Regions from separate parts of the Pseudomonas morbosilactucae genome, predicted to be linked through region 1. Evidence: predicted binding sites of a transcription regulator. Region 1 holds the regulator's gene; the other holds the start of a gene.

Region 1 (9,310 bases):
TCGGGCGAGATCGACGTGGTGACCTCGGTGGGCAACCTGGCCTACTTCGAGCAACTGCAGAAAGCCACCGACCAGAAACCGGTCCAGGCCTACGCAGTGACCATCCAGTACCACGCCCAGCAGAACCGCATCGTGCTGATCGACAAAGCCAAGGTCATCAATGACGGCAACACCACCGAAGGCGAGAAAATCGTCTACGACACCGTCAAGCAGGTCGCCAATGCCGGCCGCGCCAATGGCAGCTCGGTAACCGCGCCACGTCCGCGGATCGACATGGTGATCCAGCCGAAAAAGAAAACTGAAGAGCAGAAGGCCCAGTAATGGCAACTCTGAAAGCTCAGCATCTGGCCAAGAGCTACAAGAGCCGTCAGGTCGTGCGTGACGTCAGCCTGTCCATCGACAGCGGCCAGATCGTCGGCCTGCTCGGTCCCAACGGCGCCGGCAAGACCACCTGCTTCTACATGATCGTCGGCCTGGTCCAGGCGGATCAGGGCCGGGTCATGATCGACGACCTGGATGTCAGCCACCAACCCATGCACGGCCGCGCCCGTGCCGGTATCGGTTATCTGCCCCAGGAAGCCTCGATCTTTCGCAAGCTGTCGGTGGCCGACAACATCATGGCCATCCTCGAGACCCGCAAGGAACTCGACAAGGCCGGTCGGCGCAAAGAGCTGGAGAGCCTGCTGCAGGAATTCCACATCAACCACATCCGCGACAACCTGGGCATGAGCCTGTCCGGTGGTGAACGCCGCCGTGTGGAAATTGCTCGCGCCCTGGCTACCGCACCAAAGTTCATCCTGCTGGACGAACCCTTCGCCGGTGTCGACCCGATCTCGGTCGGCGACATCAAGCAGATCATTCATCACCTCAAGGCCAAGGGCATTGGTGTGCTGATCACCGACCATAACGTCCGTGAAACCCTGGATATCTGCGAAACCGCTTACATCGTCAACGACGGCCAGCTGATTGCCGAAGGCGACTCCGAGACCATCCTGGCCAATGAATTGGTCAAGGAAGTCTACCTGGGCCATGAGTTCCGCCTGTAAGCACTGAGGTGTTTGGCCAGTCGCCGGGGCGCCGCAAGCAATAAAATCCTGCAATTTTTATTGTTACAGCGCTCTAGGCAAACACTTCAGTTTCAGGCATATAATTTGCTTATGTTTGGCGCCTCGGCGCCCTGTAGTGGATGGCGCATGTGCGCCGGCGAATAAGGTGTTAAGCCCCTGCCATGAAACCATCGCTAGTCCTGAGAATGGGCCAGCAGCTGACGATGACACCGCAGCTGCAACAGGCCATCCGCCTGCTCCAATTGTCGACCCTGGACCTGCAACAGGAAATCCAGGAGGCCCTGGAGTCCAATCCGATGCTCGAACGCCAGGAAGAAGGCGACGACTTCGATAACAGCGACCCATTGGCCGACAACGCCGAGCAGAAACCCAACACCGACATCCAGGAACCCTCCTACCAGGAAACCGCCCCCACGGTGGACAACCTCGAGGAAGGCGAATGGAACGAGCGCATCCCCAACGAGCTGCCCGTCGACACTGCCTGGGAAGACGTCTACCAGACCAGCGCCAGCAGCCTGCCGAGCAACGATGACGACGAGTGGGACTTCACCACCCGTACCTCCGCCGGCGAAAGCCTGCAGAGCCATCTGCTCTGGCAATTGAACCTGGCCCCGATGTCGGACACCGATCGCCTGATCGCCGTGACCCTGATCGATTGCATCAACAATCAGGGCTACCTGGATGAAACCCTCGAGGAGATCCTCGACGCCTTCGATCCGGAACTGGACATCGAACTGGACGAGATCGAAGCCGTCCTGCACCGCATCCAGCAATTCGAACCGGCCGGCATCGGCGCCCGCAACCTAGGCGAATGCCTGCTCCTGCAATTGCGTCAACTGCCGGCCAAGACCCCATGGCTGGCCGAAGCCCAGCGCCTGGTCACCGACTACATTGACCTGCTGGGCAGCCGCGACTACAGCCAACTGATGCGGCGCATGAAGCTCAAGGAAGACGAGCTGCGCCAAGTCATCGAACTGGTACAGAGCCTCAACCCGCGCCCGGGCTCGCAAATCGAGTCCAGCGAAGCCGAATACGTTGTGCCCGACGTTATTGTGCGCAAGGACAACGAGCGCTGGCTGGTAGAGCTCAATCAGGAATCCGTACCGCGCCTGCGAGTGAATGCGCAATACGCTGGTTTTGTCCGCCGCGCCGACACCAGCGCCGACAACACCTTCATGCGCAACCAACTGCAGGAAGCGCGCTGGTTCATCAAGAGCCTGCAAAGCCGCAACGAAACCCTGATGAAGGTCGCCACCCAGATCGTCGAACACCAGCGGGGCTTCCTCGAGTACGGTGACGAAGCGATGAAGCCGTTGGTCCTGCACGATATCGCTGAGGCGGTGGGCATGCACGAATCGACCATTTCCCGGGTGACCACGCAAAAATTCATGCATACCCCACGGGGCATATATGAACTGAAATACTTTTTCTCCAGCCACGTCAGCACCTCCGAAGGCGGCGAATGCTCGTCCACGGCGATCCGCGCGATCATCAAAAAACTGGTCGCTGCGGAAAATCAGAAAAAGCCGTTGAGTGACAGCAAGATCGCTGGTTTACTGGAGGCACAAGGCATTCAGGTAGCCCGTCGTACCGTCGCCAAGTACCGCGAATCCCTTGGGATCGCGCCTTCCAGCGAACGGAAGCGGTTGATGTAGTCGCCGGGCTAGCCACAGCGTTCCAGGGTGTGTTCGAAAGCAACCGAGCAGCAATCAGGCAAGGATGATTTCGGACACAACCTAAGTGGCAGGCAACCCAGCCTGCCGCCTTATGCACTGGCAACGAAGGAGAAGCTGTATGCAAGTCAACATCAGTGGACACCAACTGGAAGTGACCGAACCCCTGCGCGCTTATATCGGCGAAAAACTCGACCGACTGGAGCGCCACTTTGACAAGATTACCAATGTGCAGGTAACGATGGCTGTCGAGAAACTGAAACAGAAAATCGAAGCCACGCTGCACATCCACGGTGGGGAGGTTGTCGCCAATGCAGAACATGACGATATGTATGCTGCGATTGACCTGCTCACGGACAAGCTCGACCGCCAACTGAAAAAGCATAAGGAAAAGCAACTCCACCTTCTCCAAGGCACGGGTCGCTAACACTCCCCTCCCATGATCCGACTTGAAAGCATCCTGACCCCCGGCCGTTCCCTCGTGAACGTGCCGGGCGGCAGTAAAAAACGCGCCCTCGAACAAATTGCCAACCTGATCAGCCGCGAAGTGCCTGATCTGGAGATGCAGGATGTCTTCGAGAGCCTGATTGCCCGTGAAAAACTCGGTTCTACGGGTTTTGGCAACGGCATCGCTATTCCTCACTGCCGTCTAAAAGGGTGCGCGTCGCCTATCAGCGCCTTGATGCACCTGGACGCCCCTATCGATTTCGACGCCATTGATGGCGCTCCGGTCGACCTGCTGTTCGTATTGCTGGTCCCGGAAGCGGCCACCGATGCTCACTTGGAACTGCTCCGGCAGATCGCCAGCATGCTGGATCGCAAGGAAGTGCGTGACCGGCTGCGCAGCGCCTCCAGCAATGAAGCCCTGTATCAGGTTGTCCTGGACGAACAGAACGGTCACTAGCCATGCGTTTGATCATCGTCAGCGGCCGTTCCGGCTCGGGTAAAAGCACCGCCCTCGATGTTCTTGAGGACCACGGTTACTACTGCATCGACAACTTGCCCGCCGGGTTGCTGCCCGAACTGGCCGAGCGTGCGTTGATCCACACCGAGCTGGCACAACCGCTGGTGGCGGTGTCCATTGACGCACGCAACCTGCCCAGCCACTTGTCGCGCTTCCCCGAGCTCCTGGAAGAAGTCCGTGCCCGGCACATCCAGTGCGATGTGCTGTACCTGGACGCCGACGAGGAAACCCTGCTCAAGCGCTTCTCGGAAACCCGCCGGCGCCATCCGCTCAGCAGCGCTAATCGCTCCCTGGCGGAGGCCATTCACGACGAAACCCAATTGCTCGGGCCGATCGTCGATCTGGCCGACCTCAAGGTCAACACCACCAACCTGAACCTGTACCAACTGCGCGACACCATCAAGTTGCGCCTGTTGAACCAGCCTGAACCGGGCACGGCGTTCCTGGTGGAGTCCTTCGGGTTCAAACGCGGGATGCCGGTGGATGCGGACCTGGTATTCGATGTGCGCTGCCTGCCCAACCCCTATTGGAAACCCGAGCTGCGCGACCAGTCGGGGCTGGATCAACCGGTTGCCGAGTACCTGGCGGCACAGCCGGATGTCGAGGAGATGTTCCAGGACATCTCCAGCTACCTGCTCAAGTGGTTGCCGCGCTTCGCTGCCAGCAACCGCGCCTACGTCACTATTGCCATTGGCTGCACGGGCGGGCATCACCGCTCCGTCTACCTGACCGAACGCCTGGGTCAGGTGCTGCAACAATCCCTGAAGAACGTCCAGGTTCGCCACCGCGACCTTAGCTGAAAGGATCTACCCCGCGATGCCTGCTCTGGAAATTGAAATCATCAACAAACTGGGCTTGCATGCCCGTGCTTCAGCCAAATTCGTCGGCGTTGCCGGTCAGTTTCCTTGCCAGATCAGAGCGGGCAGAACCCCGGAATCCATGGTCGACGGCAAAAGCATCATGGCCATGATGATGCTGGCCGCCGGCAAGGGCACCAAGATTCATTTGAAAACCGAAGGCGAGCAGGAGCAGGAAGCGCTGGATGCGCTGGTGGCACTGATCAACAATTATTTCGACGAAGGCGAGTAAAGGCGACAGGGCAAGCCTGCCGCCAGGCACTCAAGCGAGTGCCGTATCCATCACCATCATCAGACAAAAGCCGATGCACAGCCCAAGGCTGGCGAGTTTTTCATTGCCGTTGCGTCGCGACTCCGGAATCACTTCCTGAGTCACCACCAAGAGCATCGCCCCCGCCGCCAAGGCCAAGCCCAAGGGCAACAACAGCTCGGCAAGGCTGACCAGCCAGGCACAGAGCAGGGCGAAGACCGGCTCAACCAGGCCGGACGCCGCACCGATCAGGAACGCCCTGACCCGCGACATCCCCGCCCCTGCCAACACCAACGCGATCACCAGCCCCTCTGGCACATCCTGCAGGGCAATGCCCATGGCCAGGCTGTCAGCGTCGGCCATACCGCCACCGGCCGACACCCCCACCGCCATGCCTTCGGGAATGTTGTGGGCGATGATCGCAAACACAAACAGCCAGATACGCGGCGGAATCAACGGGTGCTGCGGCGTGCCCACCAGCACCTCCGGAGTGACGCCGGAGAGCCGGCGGTCCACGAGAAACAGGCAGAACGCGCCCAGCATGATGCCCAAGCTGATCAGGCCACTGGAGGCCCAAGGCGAAAGCCCCAGGCTTTCAGCGGCCGCAATACCCGGCACAATCAATGAAAAGGCGGTGGCCGCCAGCATCACGCCCGCACCAAACCCCAACAATGTGTCGCTCAACGCCACAGGCATCCGGCGGATCACCAGCACCGGCACAGCCCCAAGGGCCGTGCCCAGGGCACAGATCGCCCCGCCTTGTAACGCCCGCAACAGTCGCGGCTCCAGGTTCAGCCAGCTCAGTCCTTGAGCCACCAGCAATGCGGTCCCCGCCAACAGCAACAGCGAACCGAACGCATAACGAAACATTCGTCCGCCGCTGATCGCCAGTGTTTCAGTGCCCATAGTCGGCCTTAGATCTTGTCAAGTTGGAGACTCAAGCCACGGCTGCTTGATAGCGCTGAGCCACTTCAGGCCAGTTGATGACGTTGTAGAACGCGTTGATGTATTCCGGCCGGCGGTTCTGGTAACGCAGGTAATAAGCGTGTTCCCACACGTCCAGGCCAAGGATTGGGGTGTTGCCGTTCATCAGCGGGCTGTCCTGATTGCCGCTGCTCTCCACCACCAGCTTTTTCTCCGGGGTCACGCTGAGCCAGGCCCAGCCGCTACCGAAACGGGTCAGCGCCGCTTTGGTGAACGCCTCTTTGAAGTTGTCGAAGCCCCCCAGTTGTTCCTCGATGGCCTGCCACAGAGCGCCCTCGGGTTTGCCGCCACCCGACGGCGTCATGACCGCCCAGAACAGCGAATGGTTGGCATGCCCGCCACCCTGGTTGATCACCGCTGCGCGGAGTTTTTCTGGAAGCTGCTGGACGCTGGCCACCAGCTTTTCAACCGACCAGTCAGCCCACTCGGTGCCTTCTACCGCGGCATTGAGGTTGTTGATGTACGTCTGGTGGTGCTTGCTGTAGTGAATTTCCATGGTCTGTGCATCGATGTGCGGTTCCAGGGCGTCGTAGGCGTAAGGCAGTGCAGGCAAGGTAAAGGACATTCAATGTGCTCCGTAATGTGGGCCATTCGGGATCGCGACGTCAGGCGCCATTTGCGCGACGTGGTTCTCCAGCAGGCGATGCGTACGCGGGTATTCGCCGTGTTCACTGATGAAATTCAGCAGCTCAACGTAGGTCTTGCTGCTTTGGCGAAACGCCGCTTCGCGCAAAGCGAGAGGCAGCCGGTTGTCCTGCAGGGTCTGCAACAGGCGCTGGTGGATCGCGCAGAGGTACTCCGCGCTTTCCTCCGGCTGGTTCAGGCGCAAGTGCAGGTCGGCCAGGTTGTGGTGGGAAATGACGCAGGCCGCAACGGCTTCGTCGGCATCCGACCAGCGCTCGAACAGCACCTGGGCCAAGGCCAGCGCCTGCAGGTAATACTCGCGAGCATCCACAAGATCGCCCTGAATGAAGAAGCGATTGGCCCTTTCGATCGTGCGTTTCCAGTGTTCCATGGTGAGCCTCCAAAGCCGGATCGGGGATTACACGCCGCCGGCGGTGAGCTTTTCCGGATCCAGCAGGACTTCCAGCTGGCTACGGGAAAGATCGGTGTGTTCCAGGGCCACATCGATCACCGGACGCCCTTGCTTGTAGGCGGTCTTGGCGATTTCCGCGGCTTTTTGATAACCGATGATCGGGTTCAAGGCGGTTACCAGGATCGGGTTGCGCGACAGCGCTTCCTTGAGCTTGGGTTCATTGACCTTGAAGCTGGCGATGGCCTTGTCGGCCAGCAGGCGGCTGGAGTTGGCCAGCAACTCGATACTGCTCAGCAAATTCTGGGCAATGATCGGCAGCATCACGTTGAGTTCGAAGTTGCCCGACTGGCCGGCCACGGTGATCACCGAGTCATTGCCAATCACTTGCGCCGCCACCATGGCGGTGGCTTCCGGTATCACCGGGTTGACCTTGCCCGGCATGATCGAGGAGCCCGGCTGCAGGCCTTCCAGTTCGATCTCGCCGAGGCCCGCCAGCGGACCGGAGTTCATCCAGCGCAAGTCGTTGGCGATCTTCATCAGCGAGACCGCAATCGCCTTGAGCTGGCCGGACACTGCTACAGCGGTGTCCTGGGAGCCGATCAGGGCGAACAGGTTCACACCCGGGGTGAAGGTCACTTGGGTCAAGCGGCTCAACTGCTGGCTGAACCGCGCGGCGAATTCAGGGTGAGCGTTGATCCCGGTGCCGACGGCCGTGCCGCCCTGCGCCAGCGCCTGCAGGCTCGGCAGCAGGTCTTGCAGGTGACCGATATTGGCCTTGAGTTGCTGGGCCCAGCCTTCCAGCACCTGGCTCATACGCACTGGCATCGCGTCCATGAGGTGAGTACGCCCGGTCTTGATGAACGGATGAACTTCGACCGCCTTGCGCTCGATCACTGCCACCAGGTGCAACAGCGCCGGCAGCAGTTGTTCGTGCAGGGTCAAGGCGGCACTGACGTGAATGGTGGTAGGGATAATGTCGTTGCTGCTCTGGCCGCAGTTGACATGGTCGTTGGCGTTCACCGCCTCGCCCAACAGGCGGCTGGCCAGGGTTGCCAGCACTTCGTTGGCGTTCATGTTCGAACTGGTTCCGGAACCGGTCTGGAAGATATCCACCGGGAAGTGCTGCATGTAGTCGCCTTCCAGCAGGCCCTGGGCGGCATCGACAATGGCCTTGCCCTGCGACTCGCTCAGTTGCTGGAGTTCGACGTTGGCCTTGGCCGCAGCAGCCTTCGCCAGGATCAAGGCGCGAATGAACTGCGCCGGCATGCGCTGCCCGCTGATGGGAAAGTTATCCACCGCACGCTGGGTTTGCGCGCCATACAACGCGTGCTCGGGGACCTGCAACTCGCCCATGCTGTCGCGTTCGATACGGGTATTACTCATCGGGAAATCCTTGCACCAGTTCGATCAGGGGGATGGAAGGCAGCAGCGAGCACGTCGCCAACTGCCAGGCATAGCTTTGCCAGCGCTTGAGCCGGCATTTGCACAAAGAGAGTCGCTCCAGATCACGCAGGGGGCGCCAGGCCTGGTCCAGGCACTGGCTGCGCCAATGCCAGGGCAAGGCCGTGTCGAGCGCGGTATCGAGCAACAAACGGAAGGAGGTTTCAGCCACGGTCCAGGCGGAAGTGCTGGTGCAACAGGCCAGATAGCGCCCCTCGGCCAGGTAATGTTCGATCAGGCGAGGCTCGTCTGGATCAAGGGCACAACGGATCTGGCGGCTCATCCAACGCCAGCTTTCGAGGTAATGCTGCTCGTGCAGGGCAGTACTCATGACCGGGGCTCATCTACGAAATGAGACTCATTGTTATCTGATATTGATAATCAAATCAATCTGGCGTGTACGAATTTTGCTCAAAAAAAAGCGCGCCACCCGAAAAGGTGGCGCGCCTGGGGCCCTGCAATCAGATCAGCTGCCCGCGACGGTCATCCGCTCAATCAACACCGAACCGGTGCGGATATTGCTGCGCAGTTCCAGGTCATTACCCACGGCAACGATCTGCTTGAACATGTCGCGCATGTTGCCGGCGATGGTCACTTCCTGGACCGCGAACTGGATCTCGCCGTTCTCCACCCAGAAGCCCGCCGCGCCGCGGGAGTAGTCGCCGGTGACCATGTTCAAGCCATGGCCCATCAACTCGGTGACCAACAGGCCGCGGCCCATGCGCCGCAACAACGCCGCCTGGTCTTCGTCGCCGTGGGTGACAAACAGGTTGTGCACACCGCCGGCGTTGGCGGTGCTCGGCAGCCCCAGCTTGCGCCCGGAGTAAGTGCCAAGAATGTAAGACACCAACTCGCCCTTCTCGACGAACGGCTTGGCGTAAGTGGCCAGGCCATCACCGTCGAAAGCCGCGCTGCCCATGGCCTGCATCAGGTGTGGGCGCTCGTCGATGGTCAGCCATTCCGGGAACAGTTGCTGGCCCAGGGCGCCCTCCAGAAATGACGATTTGCGGTACAGATTGCCACCGGAAATCGCCCCCAG
Region 2 (9,310 bases), on a different contig from region 1:
AGCGCTGCCGGTTGTCGTCGCTGATGTCCTGGAAGATCGACAGGATGCAGCACACCACATCGATGCCCTGGCTATCGAGCCAGCCGCACAGGGCCTGGATGCGCTCGGCATTCACCCGCCGCCCGGCGATGCTATAGGCGTCGGCCCGCTGGTCATGGCGGAACAGCGCGCGGATTTCGTCGCCGTCGACAAACACGGTCTGCGGCCGCTGCGCCTTCAGGCTGGCATACAGGGCCCGGCCAATGGTGGTTTTGCCTGCACCCGACAGGCCGACCAGCCAGATCACCATGACGTCATCCTTGTTTGATTAAGGTTTCGATGTTGCGCAGCGCCAGTACTGCCAACTCTGCAGAGAAACCATAGCTGGGAGCAAAGTAATGGCGGCGCAGGCGTTGGCGCACGGCAGCCTGTTGTTGCCAGAGCTGGTCGTCGGCCAGGCGTTCAGCCAATTGCCAGCGGGTATCCGGGTCTAGGCTGAAAATGTCGTTGCGCAGCAGGATGTCGGGCGAAGCGTCCCCCGTCAGCTCATCCTGTTCGGCGCCAGGAACATTCAACAACAGCAGGTTCTTGTCCAGGTACAAGGCGCCGAAAGCGGTTCCACCGTAGTCGCACACCACAAAGTCGGCGCAACGGAACAGCTTGAGGTTGTCGTAGACCCACGTGATCACCGCAGTGAACGGGTACTGCTTGAGCTGCTCCATGGCCCCGGCGTCGGCTGGTGCCTCGGCGGACAGCGGATGGGTTTTGACGATCACGTTGTAGCGTTCGCACAGCCCGGCCATGGCGTCGGCGTAACGGCTGATGGACGACAGCTCCAGCCAGGTGGGCAGCCACAGCACGGTTTTCTTGGTCGGGTCCAGGTTCAGGTCGGCCGGCACCGCGCCTTGCAAGGAGGTGTCGCGGAAGTAGGCGTCGTAGCGCGGATAGCCCATCTGGAACGGCACCGCGTCGCAGCACTCGCGCAAGCGCTCGGCCTGCCAGGGGCCGAAGCACAGGATCAGGTCGTAATGGGCGTTCCAACTGGCGAAGTTGTGCTTGGCCTTGCCCAGGGCATACATGAACCGCACCTGGCGGTGGCCCAGGGCTTTGGTCAGCGGCTGGGAGCGGTGGGTGTACATGCTGTGGTTGGACACCACGATGTCATAACGATGGGCGGCGTCCAGCACCTGCTCGCTGTCATGGCAGTGGTAGCCGAGGCCGCCGATCAGCTCGCGGCTTTTGGCCCGTTCTTGCGGGCTGCCGTGCAGCACCACGTCGAAGCCGTCGGCACCGAGCAACTCCCAGACCGCCTGGTAATGGTTGAGCATCTCGGCGGCATGGACGAAGAACGCCAATCGGCTGAAGGGTTTCGGCGAGGTCATAGGGCTACCTGTTGCACAACGGAAAGTCGGTCGGGGTCAGCGGCGCGTTGCAGCGGCCAGCGCATTCTAAGCGGATGTCGGCCAGGTGTGTTCCGGCAGGCGATGGTGCTGTTGAACGGTGGCGGCGAGTGCTGAGCAGGTTATCGGCGGGGGCGAAGGGAAATGAACGGATCGGGCGGAAAATCTTCGCCTGGGGGCAAGGCTCAAGCGGCGGTTACTCTGCACCGCGCTCAAGCCTGCCCCTGGAGCGCGGGGCCTGGCAGGTTACTGCTCGCTGGGATTGAGCTTCGCTTCCAGCTCGGCGACCTTGGCTTCCAGGCTTTCCAGGCGGGCGCGGGTGCGGGCCAGGACCACCATCTGGCTGTCGAATTCTTCCCGGCTGACCAGGTCCAGTTTGCTGAAGCCGCTCTGCAGGAGGGCCTTGAACTGGCTTTCGATTTCATTGCGGGGCAACGGGCTGTCATTGCTGAACAGGCGGGAGGCGTGGCCGCTCAGGGCGTCGAGAAGGTCTTTGGGCGCGAGCATGGGAAGGTCCTGAAATCAGATGGGCCGCAGTGTATCACGCAGTGTCTATAGTCATTCCTGTCGGCACGGCTGCACGCTTTTCGAGCATCCGGCCGGGCGGCTGCGCACCGTTGTTGTGCGTATCCGCGGCAGTGATGGCAAACAAGTAGCGATGCAGCCGGGCAAGGGACTGAAATCATGGGTTTTTCCCGAGCTGGCAAGGTTTCTGCTTAGTGCCTAGTGACCCATGCACTGATGCAGTCGCTGTGACGAATGCAGTGCAGCAGGCGGAGCGGGGAAGTGTTTCGTCAGGAGTGGTTTGCTGGCGTCGGTCTGGCTGAGTAGGGCCGACGATGCGTTACAAAGCCAGGCACTGCGCTTAGACTTGAGTCGGGTTTGTTTTCCTGGGGCAAGTCCACCAATTCGGGAGAGAGTTTTCATGAAGCTAGTCACTGCCATCATCAAGCCGTTCAAATTGGACGATGTGCGCGAGTCGCTGTCCGAGATCGGCGTGCAGGGCATTACCGTCACTGAAGTCAAAGGCTTCGGCCGGCAGAAGGGTCACACCGAGCTGTATCGCGGCGCGGAATACGTGGTCGATTTCCTGCCCAAGGTGAAGATCGACGTCGCCATTGACGACAAGGACCTTGATCGGGTTATCGAGGCGATAACCAAGGCAGCCAACACCGGCAAGATCGGTGACGGCAAGATCTTCGTGGTCAATCTGGAACAGGCTATTCGCATCCGTACCGGCGAAACCGATACCGACGCAATCTAAGCCGCCAAACCCAACGCCCCAGGAGAAAACAATATGACTCTGCGTAAAACCGCAGGGCTAGGAGCCCTTTTGTCCCTCGTAATGCCTGGCCTGGCCATGGCGGCAGACGAAGTGGCGGCCCCAGTCCTCAATTCCGGTGACACCGCCTGGATGCTGACCTCCACAGCCCTGGTGCTGTTCATGACCATTCCCGGCCTGGCGCTGTTCTACGGCGGCATGGTGCGCTCGAAAAACATTCTTTCCGTGCTGATGCAGTGCTTCGCCATCACCGGCCTGATCAGCATCCTGTGGGTCATTTATGGCTACAGCATTGCGTTCGACACCACCGGCATGGAACAGGGCGTCGTCAACTTCAACTCGTTCTTCGGCGGCATGGGCAAGGCATTCCTAGCCGGTGTCACCCCGGCCAGCATCACCGGCCCAGCGGCGCTGTTCCCTGAGGCGGTGTTCATCACCTTCCAGATGACCTTCGCCATCATCACCCCTGCGCTGATCGTTGGTGCCTTCGCCGAGCGCATGAAGTTCTCCGCCATGCTGATCTTCATGGGCGTGTGGTTCACCCTGGTGTATGCGCCAATCGCACACATGGTCTGGTCCGGCAACGGCGGCCTGATGTGGGACTGGGGCGTCCTCGACTTCGCGGGCGGCACCGTGGTGCACATCAACGCCGGTATCGCTGGCCTGGTGGCGTGCATCGTGCTCGGCAAGCGTAAAGGCTTCCCAACCACGCCGATGGCCCCGCACAACCTGGGTTACACCCTGATGGGCGCAGCAATGCTGTGGGTGGGCTGGTTCGGCTTCAACGCCGGTTCCGCCGCTGCGGCCAACGGCACTGCCGGCATGGCGATGCTGGTGACTCAGATCGCTACCGCTGCTGCCGCACTGGGCTGGATGTTCGCCGAGTGGCTGACCCACGGTAAACCAAGCGCTCTGGGCATTGCTTCGGGTGTGGTAGCCGGCCTGGTGGCTATTACTCCGGCAGCCGGCACCGTGGGCCCGATGGGCGCTCTGGTGATCGGCCTGGCCGCTGGCGTGGTGTGCTTCTTCTGCGCCACCAGCCTGAAACGCAAACTGGGCTACGACGACTCCCTGGACGCCTTCGGCGTGCACGGTATCGGCGGTATCCTCGGCGCGATCCTCACGGGCGTCTTCGCTGCACCTTCCCTGGGCGGCTTCGGCACCGTGACCGACATCGCGGCCCAAGTGTGGATTCAGTGCAAAGGCGTAGGCTTCACGGTGATCTACACCGCGATCGTGACCTTCATCATTCTCAAGGTGCTGGATGCCGTCATGGGCCTGCGTGTCACCGAGGAAGAAGAAGCGGTCGGCCTCGACTTGGCGCAACACAACGAGCGCGGTTACAACCTGTAACCCCCGCCCGTCAAAAAATGCCCGGCTTGCCGGGCATTTTTTTGCCTGGTGTTTGTCATTCCAGGAGTGGCTGAAAGGTTTTTTCTACGACGCTATCCGGTGTTTGTCGTAGGGATTTTCCCCAGGCCAATTGCTTACAGCAAAGCGGGAATATTAGGCTCTTTGTTTTTTCCCTGAGCGCGCTAGAATGCGCGCCGAAGCGCGGAGAACTCTATGTGGCAACAGACTCTGATTACCCTGCGGGCAAGGCCCCGGGGCTTTCACCTGGTGACCGACGAGTTGCTCGCCGGCCTGCCCGAACTGAAGGCATGCCGAGTGGGTTTGTTGCACTTTTGGCTGCAACATACCTCGGCCTCGTTGACCGTCAACGAGAATGCCGATCCGGCGGTTCGGCGCGATTTCGAACGTTTTTTCAACACCCTGGTGCCGCAAGGCGTGGCAGGGTTTGAACATGACGACGAAGGCGCGGATGACCTCCCGGCGCACTTCAAGGCCAGTTTGCTAGGCTGTCAAATCAGCCTGCCGGTGTCGGCGGGTCGCTTGGCGTTAGGCAACTGGCAAGGTGTTTATCTGGGCGAGCATCGTGATCATGGCGGTGCTCGTAAAGTCCTTGCCACCTTGCACGGTGACAAGGCTTAAGCCGCTGCCTGGCAGCGGATGTTGATTTTTTTCCAGCAGCCTTCGACAGTCGGCTCAGCTGGGCTATAACTAATCTGCTTTTCGCAAGTCATGAGGTAGAACATGAGCGACGATGATCTGGAAAACGACGACCTCGAAGTAGGCGACGAAGAAGAAACCGAAGAAGGTCTTGAAGCGGCCGCCGAGGATGTAGCGGAAGACGACGGCAGTGATGTTCCTGCCCCGACCGCCAAAGGCAAGGCCAAGGCTGCGGTCTCGGTAGACGAGCTGCCAAGCGTCGAGGCCAAGAACAAAGAGCGTGATGCACTGGCGCGTGCCATGGAAGAGTTCCTGGCCCGTGGCGGTAAAGTGCAGGAAGTCGAGGCCAACGTGGTCGCCGATCCGCCCAAGAAGCCTGACAACAAGTACGGCAGCCGGCCTATCTGAGCCTGCCTACCTGCTTGCTGAAAAAACCCGCCGTCGCTGCGGGTTTTTTCATGGGCAGAGAAAAGCTGCGGTCAGCGGCTGGGTTTACTTCCAGCGGCTGAGGAGGGCGGGGAGCTCGGTCAGGCTGCGGATCTCGGCGTCGGGTGCGCGCTCGGCCTCCCAGGTTTTGCCGCCGGGATTGAACCAGATGGCACGCAAGCCCGCTTGCTGGGCGCCGGCAATGTCGTCACCGGGGTGGTCGCCGATATGCACCGCGGTATCCGCCGTGGCCTGGCCCCGCTGCAGGGCTTCGTGGAACAGCCGCGAATCCGGCTTGGCGATGCCGATGTCTTCGGCACACAAGGCAAACTTGAAGTAATCCGCCAGGCCCAGGCGGCGCACGTCGGCGTTGCCGTTGGTGACCACACCCAGGGCGTAGTCATTGGCCAGGGCTTCGAGGGTCGGGTGTACCTCGGGAAAGATTTCCAGCTGGTGCCGGGCATGCAGGAAGACTTCGAAACTCTGGTCGGCCAGTTGATTGGCCTGGGCATGGTCATAGCCGGCCTCTTCCAGGGCGTGGAACAGCACCCGGCGACGCAAGGCACTGATCCGGTGCTTGAGGCTCGGCTCCAGGCCCAGCACCCGTTCGCGAATCGCCCACAGGTGTTCCACCGGCACGCCGCCCAGGTTTGGCGCGTGATCGGTCAGCCATTGGCGCAGCGTGGCTTCGGCGCTGACGATCACGGGCGCGGTGTCCCACAGGGTGTCATCGAGGTCGAAGGTGATCAGTTTGATCGTCATTACTCACCGCCTTTGGTGCGTTTGGCCCGTGGATGGGCGCTGTCGTAGACCGCCGCCAGGTGCTGGAAGTCCAGGTGGGTGTAGATCTGCGTGGTCTTGATGTCCGAGTGGCCCAGTAACTCCTGCACGGCGCGCAGGTCCTGGGAGGATTCCAGCAGGTGGCTGGCAAAGGAGTGCCGCAGCATGTGGGGGTGCAGGTTCTGCCCCAGCTCGCGGGCCCCCGCCGCCTTGACCCGCAGTTGGATGGCCCTTGAGCCCAGGCGCCGGCCTTGCTGGCTGACGAACACCGCCCCGTCTGGCGGGTTGCTCAAGTCCCGCAGTGGCAACCACTGTTCCAGGGCCTCGCGGGCTTTGCGGCCCACTGGCAGGACCCGGGTCTTGCTGCCTTTGCCATGCACCTGCACCAGGCCGCCGGCCAGGTCCAACTGATCCAGGTTGAGGCCGGTCAGCTCGGAAAGACGCAGACCGCAGGAGTAGAACAGCTCCAGCATCGCTTGGTCTCGGTGGGCCAGAAAGTCATCTTCCACGGCGCCGTCGAGCAGTTGCAGGGTGCGGTCGGTGTCCAGGGTCTTGGGCAGGCGCCGTTCGCCCTTGGGTGGCGCCAGGCCATTGGCTGGGTCGTGATCGCACAGGCCTTCACGGTTCAGGTAGTGGTACAGGCCGCGCACTGCAGACAGCAGGCGCGCCAGGCTGCGTGAGGACTGGCCTTGCTGATGGAGGCGGGCGATCAGGCTGCGCAGGCTTTGGATATCCAGCTGGCCAGCTGCCGACCTGCTGCTTTTGGCAGTAGGCCAGGACCTTGTTCAGGTCGCGGCGATAGGCTTCCAGGGTATGGGGCGACACCTGGCGCTCACTGCGCAGGTGCTCGCAGTAGGCGTCCAGTTGCCGTTCCATGGTCAGCGTACCGAGCGCAGCGAGTGGGTGAACCGCGGCAGTACGCGGCCCAGGACTTCGGCGATGTAGCTGAGGAACAGGGTGCCCACCGAGCTTTTGTAGTGCTGCGGGTCGCGGCTGGCGATGGCCAGGACGCCATGGACGCCTTGATGGGCCAGGGCGACCACCGCGGTAGAGCCGATTTGCTTGCGTTGTTCTTCGCCAAAGAGGAAGTCCAACTCATGTTCGCGCAGGGTGCCGCAGATGCTTTTGCCCTCCGAAAGCAGGCCGCCGATGGCTTCCTGGGCCTGGGCCGCGGTGACCCAGCGACCCACCGGCATGGCGCTGTCGTTGAACAGGATCAGGCTGACGAAGGGCACCTGGAAGTCCTGGCGCAGGCTGTCTTCGACGCTGATCACCAGGTCTTCGAGGCTGGTGGCGTCCATCAGCGCAAGAATCAGCCGGCGGGTCTTGTCGAACAGCCGATCGTTGTCCCGGGCCACATCCATCAGTTGCGAGAGGCGGTGACGCATTTCGATGTTGCGCTCGCGCAGGATTTTCATCTGGCGCTCCACCAACGAGACGGTGTCACCGCGCTGGTGGGGAATACGCAAGGCCGGGAGCAGATCGTCGTGTTCGACGAAGAAGTCCGGATGAGCCTCCAGGTACGCGGCAACGGCCGCCGCCTCCAGGCTGTCGGAAGGTGATTCGTCGGGCTGTTCGGCTGGCACCTGAGGCTTATCGGTCATGGGGTTCGCTCACTCATAGACGGACCTGTCCTTCGTATACGCGGACTGCCGGGCCGGTCATCATCACCGGTTGGCCGGGGCCTGCCCATTCAATGGACAGGCGCCCGCCTGGCAGGTCGATCAATAGTGGCGAATCCATCCACCCCTGGCTGATCGCGGCCACTGCTGCAGCGCAGGCCCCGGTGCCGCAGGCCTGGGTTTCCCCGGCACCGCGTTCCCAGACTCGCAACTGTGCGCGCTGACGGTCGATGACCTGGAGAAAACCGACGTTGACCCGGGCCGGAAAGCGCGGGTGATGCTCGATTTTCGGGCCCAGCTCATGCACCGGTGCGTTGTTGATGTCATTCACCCGCAGCACCGCATGGGGGTTGCCCATGGACACGGCTGCCAGCTCGACACTCTTACCGTCCACGTCCACTGCGTAGCTCTGGGCCTGGGCCGGGGCTTCGAAGGGGATGTCGGCCGGTACCAGGCGCGGGGCGCCCATGTTGACGCTGATCTGGCCGTCATTACGCACGTCCAGCTCAATGATGCCGCTCTTGGTCTCGACGCGGATCTGGCGCTTGGCGGTCAAGCGTTTGTCCAGCACGAAACGGGCGAAACAGCGGGCGCCGTTACCGCATTGCTCCACTTCCGAACCGTCGGAGTTGAAGATCCGGTAGCGGAAATCCACCTCCGGGTTGCTCGGTGCCTCAACGATCAGCAACTGGTCGAAGCCGATACCGGTGTGGCGGTCGCCCCATTGCTTGGCGTGCTTGGGCAGGATGTGCGCGTGCTGGCTGACCAGGTCGAGAACCATGAAGTCATTGCCCAGGCCGTGCATCTTGGTAAAACGCAGCAGCATGGTTTTACTCCGGCAGCAGGCTTTCGCCAGCGAACAACTCGGCTACCGTCTCGCGGCGACGCACTTCAACAGCCTGGTCACCATCGACCAGCACTTCAGCGGCACGGCCGCGGGTGTTGTAGTTCGAACTCATGACAAAACCGTAGGCGCCAGCGGAATGCACGGCCAGCAGGTCGCCTTCCTCCAGGGCCAATGGACGTTCCTTGGCCAGGAAGTCGCCGGTTTCGCAGATCGGGCCGACGATGTCGTAAGTGCGAGGCTGGCTGTCGCGCGGGCGTACGGCACTGACGTCCATCCAGGCCTGGTACAGCGCCGGGCGGATCAGGTCGTTCATAGCCGCATCGACGATGGCGAAGTCTTTGTGTTCGGTGTGCTTGAGGTACTCGACCTGAGTCAGCAGTACCCCGGCGTTGGCCACGATAAAGCGGCCCGGTTCGAAAACCAGGGCCAGGTCGCGACCGTCCAGGCGCTCACGCACGGCCTTGATGTAGTCGCCGGCCAGAGGAGGCTCTTCGTCGCGATAGCGCACGCCGAGGCCGCCGCCCAGATCGATGTGGCGCAGGTAGATGCCGCACTCACCGAGACGATCCACCAGGCCCAGCAGGCGATCCAGGGCATCGATGAACGGGTCGAGGGTGGTCAGCTGCGAACCGATATGGCAGTCGACACCGACCACTTCCAGGTTGGGCAGTTGGGCGGCGCGGATGTACACGTCTTCGGCGTCGGCAATGGCGATGCCGAACTTGTTTTCTTTCAAACCGGTGGAAATGTACGGGTGGGTACCGGCATCCACGTCCGGGTTGACGCGCAAGGAGATCGGCGCGCGAACACCCAGCTCGGCCGCCACCACTTGCAGGCGCTCGAGTTCGTCGGTGGATTCGATATTGAAGCAGTGCACGCCGACTTCCAGGGCGCGACGCATGTCGTCACGGGTCTTGCCGACACCGGAGAAGACGATTTTGTCGGCGCTGCCGCCAGCGGCCAA

What was found. The regulator sigma-54, encoded in region 1, starts transcription at its own class of promoters, with help from an activator protein. The targets are predictions, from matches to a motif close to ANTGGCATNNANNTTGCTNT.
Region 2: the regulator sigma-54 is predicted to act here: its motif matches at 2,079-2,098, upstream of glnK (P-II family nitrogen regulator).

Annotation. Positions count from the first base shown of each region.
Region 1 is NZ_JALQCX010000037.1:73,352-82,661, forward strand. Features, by position in the region: gene lptA (lipopolysaccharide transport periplasmic protein LptA) at 1-321, shown strand, start outside; gene lptB (LPS export ABC transporter ATP-binding protein) at 321-1,046, shown strand; gene M1B35_RS20155 (RNA polymerase factor sigma-54) at 1,229-2,722, shown strand; gene hpf (ribosome hibernation-promoting factor, HPF/YfiA family) at 2,862-3,167, shown strand; gene ptsN (PTS IIA-like nitrogen regulatory protein PtsN) at 3,180-3,644, shown strand; gene rapZ (RNase adapter RapZ) at 3,647-4,504, shown strand; gene M1B35_RS20175 (HPr family phosphocarrier protein) at 4,521-4,793, shown strand; gene M1B35_RS20180 (ZIP family metal transporter) at 4,824-5,717, opposite strand; gene M1B35_RS20185 (superoxide dismutase) at 5,749-6,360, opposite strand; gene M1B35_RS20190 (hypothetical protein) at 6,361-6,810, opposite strand; gene M1B35_RS20195 (class II fumarate hydratase) at 6,838-8,214, opposite strand; gene M1B35_RS20200 (FagA protein) at 8,207-8,602, opposite strand; gene pmbA (metalloprotease PmbA) at 8,738-9,310, opposite strand, start outside.
Region 2 is NZ_JALQCX010000033.1:44,842-54,151, forward strand. Features, by position in the region: gene M1B35_RS17660 (adenylyl-sulfate kinase) at 1-289, opposite strand, end outside; gene M1B35_RS17665 (CDP-glycerol glycerophosphotransferase family protein) at 294-1,361, opposite strand; gene M1B35_RS17670 (accessory factor UbiK family protein) at 1,626-1,886, opposite strand; gene glnK (P-II family nitrogen regulator) at 2,305-2,643, shown strand; gene M1B35_RS17680 (ammonium transporter) at 2,677-4,014, shown strand; gene M1B35_RS17685 (secondary thiamine-phosphate synthase enzyme YjbQ) at 4,228-4,653, shown strand; gene sutA (transcriptional regulator SutA) at 4,756-5,079, shown strand; gene M1B35_RS17695 (HAD family hydrolase) at 5,164-5,859, opposite strand; partial or broken gene xerC (tyrosine recombinase XerC) at 5,859-6,753, opposite strand; gene M1B35_RS17705 (DUF484 family protein) at 6,756-7,481, opposite strand; gene dapF (diaminopimelate epimerase) at 7,495-8,325, opposite strand; gene lysA (diaminopimelate decarboxylase) at 8,330-9,310, opposite strand, start outside.